One region of the Staphylococcus sp. mip270_02 genome, then DNA from elsewhere that is predicted to be linked to it. Evidence: riboswitches for the same ligand, from Rfam matches in the RefSeq annotation. Region 1 holds a riboswitch; the other holds the start of a gene.
The links. Region 1 has a riboswitch for S-adenosylmethionine ahead of metK (methionine adenosyltransferase). Riboswitches for the same ligand answer to the same signal wherever they lie in the genome.
Positions count from the first base shown of each region.

Region 2: linked by a shared signal. The riboswitch ahead of ACW5YJ_RS04760 (Na+/H+ antiporter NhaC family protein) and the one ahead of metK (methionine adenosyltransferase) in region 1 are both predicted to bind S-adenosylmethionine.

Region 1 covers NZ_CM132934.1:1,493,256-1,498,298, forward strand. Annotated here, with positions in the region: gene ACW5YJ_RS07045 (alpha/beta hydrolase family protein) at 1-546, shown strand, start outside; gene pckA (phosphoenolpyruvate carboxykinase (ATP)) at 619-2,208, opposite strand; SAM riboswitch class I at 2,375-2,487, shown strand; gene metK (methionine adenosyltransferase) at 2,597-3,793, shown strand; gene ACW5YJ_RS07060 (nuclease-related domain-containing protein) at 3,887-4,795, shown strand.
Region 2 covers NZ_CM132934.1:1,078,166-1,083,208, forward strand. Annotated here, with positions in the region: gene ACW5YJ_RS04745 (amidohydrolase) at 1-238, shown strand, start outside; gene ACW5YJ_RS04750 (SDR family oxidoreductase) at 317-1,198, shown strand; gene ACW5YJ_RS04755 (flavin reductase family protein) at 1,331-1,942, shown strand; SAM riboswitch class I at 2,094-2,194, shown strand; gene ACW5YJ_RS04760 (Na+/H+ antiporter NhaC family protein) at 2,306-3,598, shown strand; gene ACW5YJ_RS04765 (SRPBCC family protein) at 4,026-4,532, shown strand; gene ACW5YJ_RS04770 (MurR/RpiR family transcriptional regulator) at 4,825-5,043, opposite strand, start outside.

The DNA.
Region 1 (5,043 bases):
TATTATAGAGGTAATAACGGTAGTGAGGGGAAAGATGAATTTTATGGAGCGGATTTAAATGATGTCACGGTTGCTATACGTATACTGCATCAAAAATACCCTTATGCTACCATTCATATGGTTGGATTTTCCAGAGGTGGACTTCAGGGTTTGCTCACATTTCAAGATTTACCAATCTCAAGTTATATTATCTGGGGTGGAGTATCTGATATATACTTAATGTATGAAGAACGCGTTGACTTAAGAGGTATGTTGAAACGCATGATTGGTCATCCTAAAAAGCAAGCTGTTGCCTATCAGCAGCGAGATGCATTAGCTCAAATTACTAAGTCTAGCCCGCCTATACTTATTGTTCATGGTGGAAAAGATAAGCAAGTAGGCATTCATCATGCCTATCATTTAGCACAGCAATTAGAGGAAAAGGGAACAACTTATCGTACGTTTTATCAAATGTTAGAAGGTCATGTACCGAGACCATTTGCACTAAAACAAACGCTTTGTGAAATTAAACAGTGGATGATAGATGTGGAAGAGAATAAAATATAATAGAGTAAATCAAAAGAGAGGATTGGTTTCTAATACCCAATCCTCTCTTTTATATCATATAAATAACAAATATTATTTAAACCCACCATGTATTGCTAGATCATCAACTTCTATCCCGAATTTTTCGAAGTTGTGATTGAAACGGTTAATTAAATCTTGAGCTTGCTCTCTATAGGCTTCTGGCTTACTCCAAGCATTAATAGGATTCAATAGCGTTTGAGGCACATCCTCAACTTCAACTGGAATATCTAAACCAAACATATCATCTTTAATATATTCAGCATCTCTTAATTGCCCTGTGATTGCTTGATTTACCATTTGTCTTGTGTAACTTAGGCTTATACGACGTCCTACGCCATATTTACCACCAGTCCAACCAGTGTTTACAAGATAAACATCTACATCGTGTTGATCGATTAAGTTACCTAATAAATCAGCATAAACTTTAGCGTTTAGAGGTAAGAAAGGTGAACCGAAACATGTAGAGAATGAAGGTTCTGGCTCAGTTACGCCACGTTCTGTACCAGCTAATTTAGCAGTGAATCCACTCAAGAAATGATACATTGCTTGATCTTTGGATAGTTTTGAAATAGGTGGTAGAACACCAAAAGCATCTGCAGTTAAGAAAATAATTGTATTAGGATGAGCTGCTTTAGATGGCGTTACAATATTTTCAATGTGGTTGATTGGGTATGCTGCACGAGTATTTTCTGTGTATTGATTATCATCGAAGTCAACATCACCATCTTCGTCAACAACAACATTTTCTAAAATAGTACCATATTTAATAGCGTCATATATTTGAGGTTCTTTTTTATAAGAAAGGTTAATTGCTTTAGCGTAACAACCACCTTCAATGTTGAAAATACCATTTTCATTCCAACCATGTTCATCATCGCCAATAAGTTTACGTGTTGGGTCAGCTGATAGTGTCGTTTTACCAGTACCAGAAAGGCCGAAGAATAAAGCGACGTCACCTTTGTCTCCAACGTTAGCTGAACAATGCATGCTCATAATGTTATCTTTAGGTAGTAAATAGTTCATTACGGAGAAAATACCTTTTTTCATTTCACCAGCATACTCAGTCCCACCAATGAGGATAACTTTATGTTTGAATGATGTGATGATAAATGTTTCTGAGTTTGTGCCGTCAATTTCTGGATCGGCTTTAAAATGTGGTGCTGAAATAATTGTGAAGTTTGGTTTGATTTCTTGTGCTTCTTCTTTTGAATTAGGACGTATAAACATATTTTGAGCAAATAGATTATGCCACGCCAATTCATTTACAACAGTTAATTTCAATTGTGAGTCATGATCACTACCGGCATAACCATTGAATACATATAGTTCATCTTTTTTGTCTAAATAGTTTAGAACCTTATCATATAATTTTAAAAATGTTTCTTCCTCAATCGGTTGGTTAACATTACCCCAGTCAATATCATCTCTATAAGATGGCTCATTTACAATAAACTTATCTTTTGGTGAACGACCTGTATATTTACCTGTTCTAGCGTTAATTGCACCTAATTCGGTAAGTTCGCCTTCATTATTATCTAAAATCTTGTTATACAACTGTGTTGTAGATAATTGAAATAATGAAGATTGTTTGTCTAAAATACTTTCAATTTTGTTTGTATAAGTGTATGTATCTACAGCCATACTAATCCCTCCAACGCTATTTAGTTATTGTAAGCCTTTACAATTACAGAGTATAACACATATATATCAATAGTCCATACCAATCTAAAAGGAATTTTAAATAAATATTAATAAATGTAAAATTGACATTATATCGCTGATTCTGTACTATAGGACTTAACGGATTCTCTTATCCTGAGTGGCGGAGGGACATGGACCCAATGAAGCCCAGCAACCTCTTCTTAATACGAAGAAAGGTGCCAAACCGTTTGCAGACAAATATCGTCTGAACGATAAGAGCGAATGGACGTATAAGGGCCTTCTCTCTATTTATTGATAGTGTAGAAGGCTTTTTTAATGAGCTCAACAGAGAGAGAATTTTCGTAATTTAAAACTAAAGGAGCAAATTATGACTTACAATAGAAGATTATTCACTTCAGAATCGGTAACAGAAGGGCATCCAGATAAAATAGCGGATCAAGTATCTGATGCTATATTGGATGAAATATTGAAAGATGACCCAAACGCACGTGTTGCTTGTGAAACGACGGTGACTACTGGTATGGCGTTAATTTCAGGAGAAATATCAACAACAACATATGTTGATATTCCAAAAGTGGTTAGAGAAACAATTAAAGAGATAGGTTACACGCGTGCTAAATACGGTTATGATAGCCAGACAATGGCAGTATTAACGGCAATTGATGAACAGTCACCAGATATCGCTCAAGGTGTCGATACAGCTTTAGAGTATCGTGAAGACGTATCAGAAGAAGAAATCGAAGCTACAGGAGCGGGAGACCAAGGTTTGATGTTCGGTTATGCTACGAATGAAACGGATACATACATGCCTTTACCAATCTTCTTGTCACACCAACTTGCTAAACGCTTATCAGATGTACGTAAAGATGAAATATTAAATTACTTACGTCCTGATGGTAAAGTACAAGTAACTGTGGAATATGATGAGCAAGATCAACCACATCGAATTGATACGATTGTCGTGTCAACACAACATGCTGAAGATATCGAATTAGCACAAATTCAAGATGATATTAAACAACACGTCATTTATCCAACAGTGCCAGAAGCGCTTTTAGATGAGAACACTAAATTTTATATCAATCCTACTGGTCGTTTCGTTATAGGTGGACCACAAGGTGACGCAGGTCTTACTGGACGTAAAATAATTGTTGATACGTATGGTGGTTATGCACGTCATGGTGGGGGATGCTTTAGTGGTAAAGACCCAACTAAAGTTGATCGTTCTGCTGCTTATGCTGCCCGCTATGTAGCAAAAAATATCGTTGCTGCTGAATTAGCAGACAAATGTGAAGTGCAACTTGCATATGCTATTGGTGTAGCTGAGCCGGTTTCTATTTCTATAGATACATTTGGTACAGGAAAAGTTAAAGAAATTGAATTGGTTGAGGCAGTTAGACAACATTTTGATCTAAGACCAGCTGGAATTATTAAAATGTTAGACTTGAAACACCCTATTTATAAACAAACTGCTGCATATGGTCATTTTGGTCGTACAGACGTACTATTACCATGGGAAAAGTTAGATAAAATTAATTTATTAAAAGATACAGTTAAAGCTTAACTAGAACAAAAAATTTTTTAACTTTATTCTCGAATGCTATGCGTTTATCTATTATAATTAAGTTACTGAACACATAAAGGAGCGTTTTTTGTTATGAATTCATTTGGACCATTAGAGATTGGTTTAATTGTGGCAATTGTTGTAGCAGTAATTTGTTTCATTTTATTTATCATTGCTTTGAAAAGTAAGAAGAAAGCACAACAAAAGGTAGAAGAACAATACAAAACCAGAGAACAAAAACTAAGCGATGAGCATGAAGAAGAATTAGAAAAAGAAAGAATAGAAAATAAAAAAACAGTAACAAAGCAAAAAGAAGAATATAATGCTACAGTTAGTTCGAAAAATAGAGAAATTGATGCATTGAAATTATTCTCTAAAAATCAAAGTGAATATGTAACTGATATGAGACTTATTGGTATTCGAGAAAGATTAGTAAATGAGAAAAGAATTCGCCCAGAAGATATGCACATTATGGCCAATATATTTTTACCTAAGAATGAATTTAATGATGTACAGCGTATTAGTCATTTAGTACTTACGCGTACTGGTTTATATATAATTGACTCACAATTATTAAAAGGTCACGTATACAATGGTGTGAGTGCCGCACAATTTAAAGAACAACCAACAATGGAGCAAGTGTTTAACACGTTGGACCTTGATAGACAAGAACCACAAACTCTTGTATTAGATCAAAACGAAGATGAAAACTCATTATCTTTTGTTAATTATACGACTCATTTGAATGATATTGAGAAACTAGCTGGTGATATTCAAACAGAATTGAATTTAAAATTCACACCAACAACAATTTTATATTTCAATCCTAAAAATGAGGGCGATGTAACAATTTCAAACTATGCGCAAAGTTCAAATACCAAAGTGTTAGTTGGTCCAGAACAATTGGATGAATTCTTCAATAAATTCGTATTCCATGGTCGCATTCAATATAACGTTGAAGATTTGCAACGTGTTATGGATGAAATTGAATCATTTAATTAAAGACACAAATTTCAAATTTTGAGAATAAATAAGGCTATGTAGTATAAACTGTCAACAAAAGTATTTAGACTTTTGTTGACAGTTTTTTTGGATTGTAAAACTTTAAAAATATTATCTGATACAGCCTGCATGTTTAATTTAGCCATAAATTAAATATACGATTGATGACATACGCTTTAAAGAATTGCAAAAATAAAAATTAATTTTAAACAAATAGGCATTTTTATTTATATATTTGGGAATATTAA
Region 2 (5,043 bases), 420 kb from region 1:
AATAGAGATTGCTAAAGAGGTTGGTTATAATGTGAGTATTATGGATCAACCATTAACGATTGGAGAAGATTTTTCTGGTTTCTCAAATAAATATCCAAGTGTATTTGTGTTTATTGGTTCTAATAGTGAATATGATCTGCATCATCCTAAATATGATCCAGATGAGCGTATATTAGAACAAGTACCTGAGTATTTCTTAAGTTTTATACAAAAACTTTTAAACGAGCAATCTAAATAGAATCTTTGAATGATGTATTAAAACTTTAAAAATTAGGGTATGCATAAGCATATTCTTTAAAATAAGGAGTGTTTGCATATGCCAGGACAAGATCCTAGAACAAAATTCTCAAGTGAAGATTTCCCGAAACAAGAACAAGACGTTCCAGGTTTACAGGATAAATTAGACCCTAAGCCTGATTGTGGTGAAACAACTTATATCGGTTATGGGCGTTTAAAAGATTATAAAATTTTAGTTACTGGTGGGGATTCTGCTATCGGTAGAGCTGCTGCCATAGCGTATGCTAAAGAAGGAGCAGATGTGGCAATTAATTACTTACCTGCTGAGCAAGTGGACGCTGAAGAAGTACAACAAGTGATTGAAGCAGCAGGACGTAAAGCTGTATTAATCCCAGGCGATATACGCGATGAACAATTTAACTATGATTTAGTTGAAACAGCTTATAACAAACTTGGTGGATTAGATAATGTAACAATTGTAGCAGGACACCAACAATATAGAAACAACCTTAAAGGCTTTGATACTGAATCATTTACTGAGACATTCGAAACAAATGTTTATCCTATTTTTTGGTCAGTTCAAAAAGCAATTGATTATTTAGAACCTGGCGCAACGATTACACTGACTTCATCTGTACAAGGTTATAATCCGAGCCCTATCTTACATGATTATGCCGCTTCCAAAGCAGCTATCATTTCACTTACCAAGAGCTTATCTGAAGAATTAGGTAGCAAGGGAATCCGTGTAAATTGTGTAGCACCAGGTCCATTCTGGTCACCACTCCAAATTTCTGGTGGACAGCCCCAATCTAAAATTCCGACTTTTGGCCAAAAAGAAGTGCTAGGTAGAGCAGGGCAACCGGTTGAACTTTCGGGCGTGTATGTACATTTAGCAGCTGAGGAATCAAGTTATACTACAGGCCAAGTTTATGGCGTGACAGGTGGTACTCAATTAGATTAGAATTGATGAAGTAACGAGGCAGCAATTTAATTTAACTATTAGTGTTTCAATGTCTCGGTGATACAAAGCATAAGGAGGGAAGGATATATTGATATCCTTCCTCCTTATTTTTGAAAGGTAAGGTAATCATTTATGAAAAAATTTAAAGCAGATGCTTTAACCAAAAAACAAAATTATAAATTATTAAGTGGTAGTGTGGTACCTAGACCTATCGCATTTGTTACTTCTCAAGATAAAGATGGGCATTTAAATGCAGCGCCGTTTAGCTTTTTTAATGTTGTTAATAGTGCACCACCAATGATTATGATTTCTACAGGTCGTTCTGCAGGGAAGCGGAAAGACACTTCTTTAAATATTGAGGAAACGGAATCATTTGTAGTACATATTACAGATGAAGCTACAGTCGAACAAATCAACCATACAGCAGCCCCTTTGGCCCGTAACCAAAATGAATTAGAAAGAACAAGTCTTAATTGTGTTGACTCTGAATTAGTTGCAGTACCTGGTATCGAACAAGCTAAAATTCGAATGGAATGTAAGTTAGATAGAATTATTCCGTTAGGTGACTCTCAAGAAGGATCTGATTTAATTATAGGTGAAGTAGTTATGTTTCATATTGATGAATCAGTTTATTTTGAAGATAGTAAAATAGATGTTGACGCACTTAGTGCTGTAGCTCGTTTAGCTGGTAATGATTATGCTTCTTTAGGTAATAAATTTACTATCGAACGTCCTATGAAGTAAATATAAAGCGATTAAATAAATAACATAAGCTCTATTGAAATAATAGATGTTGAAGGGATTAGATAATGAAATCGTTTGTTAAATTGTTTTCTGTTCAATTCCATATTTGACGAATTACAATTAATACTGTACTGTAATAAAATAAAATAATAACTTATCAAGAGAAGTGTAGGGACTGGCCCGATGATACTTCGGCAACATGATGATGCGTGTGCCAAATCCAGTAGCATAATTCATGCTAGAAGATAAGAATGAATCAAGTTTACTCTTTCTTCTTAATTTAGAAAGAGTTTTTTTATTTTTAGGACTTACAAATAACAGAAGGTTGAGTTCTGTTTTAATATTTAGGAAAGTTGGTTATGTATGGAGGAGACAAAAAAAGGTAACGCATGGGCCTTGATACCTTTAATCGTATTTGTTGGTATGTTCTTAGGTGTGGGTATTAGTACAGGCGACTTTACTACGATGCCACTGAATGTAGCTATATTAGTAGCTTCTATTGTTGGATTAGCGTTAAATAGAAAAGGATCATTTCATAAAAAAGTTGAAGTTTTTACAAAAGGTGCAGGACATTCCAATATTATTTTAATGATGTTAATTTTCTTATTAGCAGGCGCCTTTTCTCAAACGACTGAAGATATGGGTGGCGTGCAGTCGACGGTTAACTTAGGGTTATCATTAATACCAGAAAATTTAATTATCGTCGGACTATTTATAATATGTATGTTTGTATCTTTATCAATGGGTACGTCTGTAGGGACGGTAGCTGCTATAGCACCAGTTGGTTTTGGTTTAAGTCAGGCTACAGATGTTTCGGCAGCTATCACAATGGCTACTGTTGTTGGTGGAGCTATGTTTGGTGATAACTTATCAATGATTTCTGATACTACGATAGCTGCAGTACGTACTCAGAAAACGAAAATGAGTGATAAATTTAAGGTGAACATAAAGATTGTTTTGCCTGGCGCGATATTTACTATTATTGTTCTTTGGTTTTTAACAAATGGTGCACATATAGATGCAAATAAAAGTTATGATTATGACCTTATTAAAGTAATTCCATACTTATTTGTGCTTATTTTAGCATTAATAGGTGTAAATGTAGTTATCGTATTAATCGGTGGCATTGTACTTTCTGCAATTATCGGATTAATCTACGGTTCATTTAGTTGGACAGGTTTATTAAGTTCTATATCTAAAGGTATTATCGGTATGGAAGATATAGCGATTATTGCATTGCTCATTGGTGGTTTAGTAGCTTTGATTCAACATAATGGTGGTATTACTTGGCTATTAAATTTTGTGCGCAGTAAAGTGAAATCTAAACGTGGTGCAGAATTAGGTATTGCTGGCTTAGTCAGTGTTGCAGATATATCAACAGCAAATAATACTATTTCTATATTAATGGCAGGACCATTAGCAAAAGATATTTCAGAGGAATATGATGTGGATCCGCGTAAATCAGCTAGTATTTTAGATATGTTTGCGAGTTGTTTCCAAGGAATGCTGCCATATAGTCCTCAATTGATTGCTGCTGCAGGTGTGGCGTCTATATCTCCATTTGAATTAGTGCCTTACTCAATTTATCCAATGATACTAGGCGTTTGTGGACTTGTAGCAATTTTCTTTAGGTTACCTAGATTAGATAAAAAGTAATTAAGATACATTGCAATATCAAGTTGGGCAATGATTTTTAAGTTCTAAATAGAGTAGTGGAGTTATATGTTAATAAACATGATTAGATAACAGTTGAAAATTGTTGATATTCATTGTGTTATTTAATAGCAATAGACTATAATCTAGATTAAATTTGAGTCCGGGATGTACGAATGTCCCGGGCTCATTCGCTATTTTAAATAAGCAGTATGTTAACAGAATATGCTAAGATAAATGTGAAGTTTATTTGGTATAATATTCAATGAAAATGAAAGTTTTGACGTTTCCTGACTAATAGCGATAAAATGAGGTTGTTAAAGCTTTATAAATATTAAAGAACATCACTATATTTACTTGATAATTGTTTAGAAGTATAGTGTAATGCGTTAGAATAGTAATAAGAGTGAAAGTAGGTGAACAATCGATCGTGGGAAAATACAATGTAGAAAATGAGAATGTTGAAATTCGTCTTGAAAGGTTATTTAAAGTAGAACCTGAATTATTATACCAAGCTTGGACAGACCAACGTTTTCTTAAACAATGGTTTATGACAACTGAAAGAACAAATAAAACTATTGAAGTAGCTGCTGAACAAAATGGTAAATACAAAATTGTTGATGTTCGTAAAGGTAAGGAGAATATAGTACAAGGTAGATTTGCTTCATTAACTCCTTATGAATATCTCGTCATGACAATTGGTATGCCAGAATTAAGTGATTCAGAAGATACGATAGAAGTTGAAATATTCGAAAGAGAACCAGGCATTACGCAAATGATTTTCAATTATATTGCTTTTGTACCGAGAGAAAGAAGATTAACATCTTTAGAATATAAACAGAAGAAGAAAGAATATCATGATTCAACGGCACATGGGTTTGAAATGTTATTTGACAAACTACAATTAACGCTTGAAGAGTTTGAAGCAAATTTATAAAATAGTTCGCTGATATAGAAATTACACGGGGTGATATGATTTTACTGGATTATTTCAATCCTGGTAATATTATCTAAGTTTGAATAAAATTCAGACCTGTATCAAAGTAAATTCTTTATATGTTTTGCTCAATCAGCACTTAAAATAAATAATGCTCCCTTTAAAAGTAATCACTAAATGTGACAATCTTTAGAGGGAGCTTTTGCTATTATTAACAAATTTAGCATAATTATTCAAACTCCAATACGGTTATTTGAACGTGGCGAATAAGACAATAGTTGGGCACTGTATTTTAATACAGTTCGCCTATTACTTTACGTTCATTATATTTTCGTAATAAGGTTTCGAAGAAAATATGGTAACTAATAAAACTTGAATAATCTATACCATCAGCTAAGTAAAATGTATTACTAGATACATAGATATTATAATTTGCTTTTTGAGCAAGGGTATTATCTTTTAAAGTGGTTACAGAGAAAAAATATTTTTGACGCAACTGTAATAAATTGCT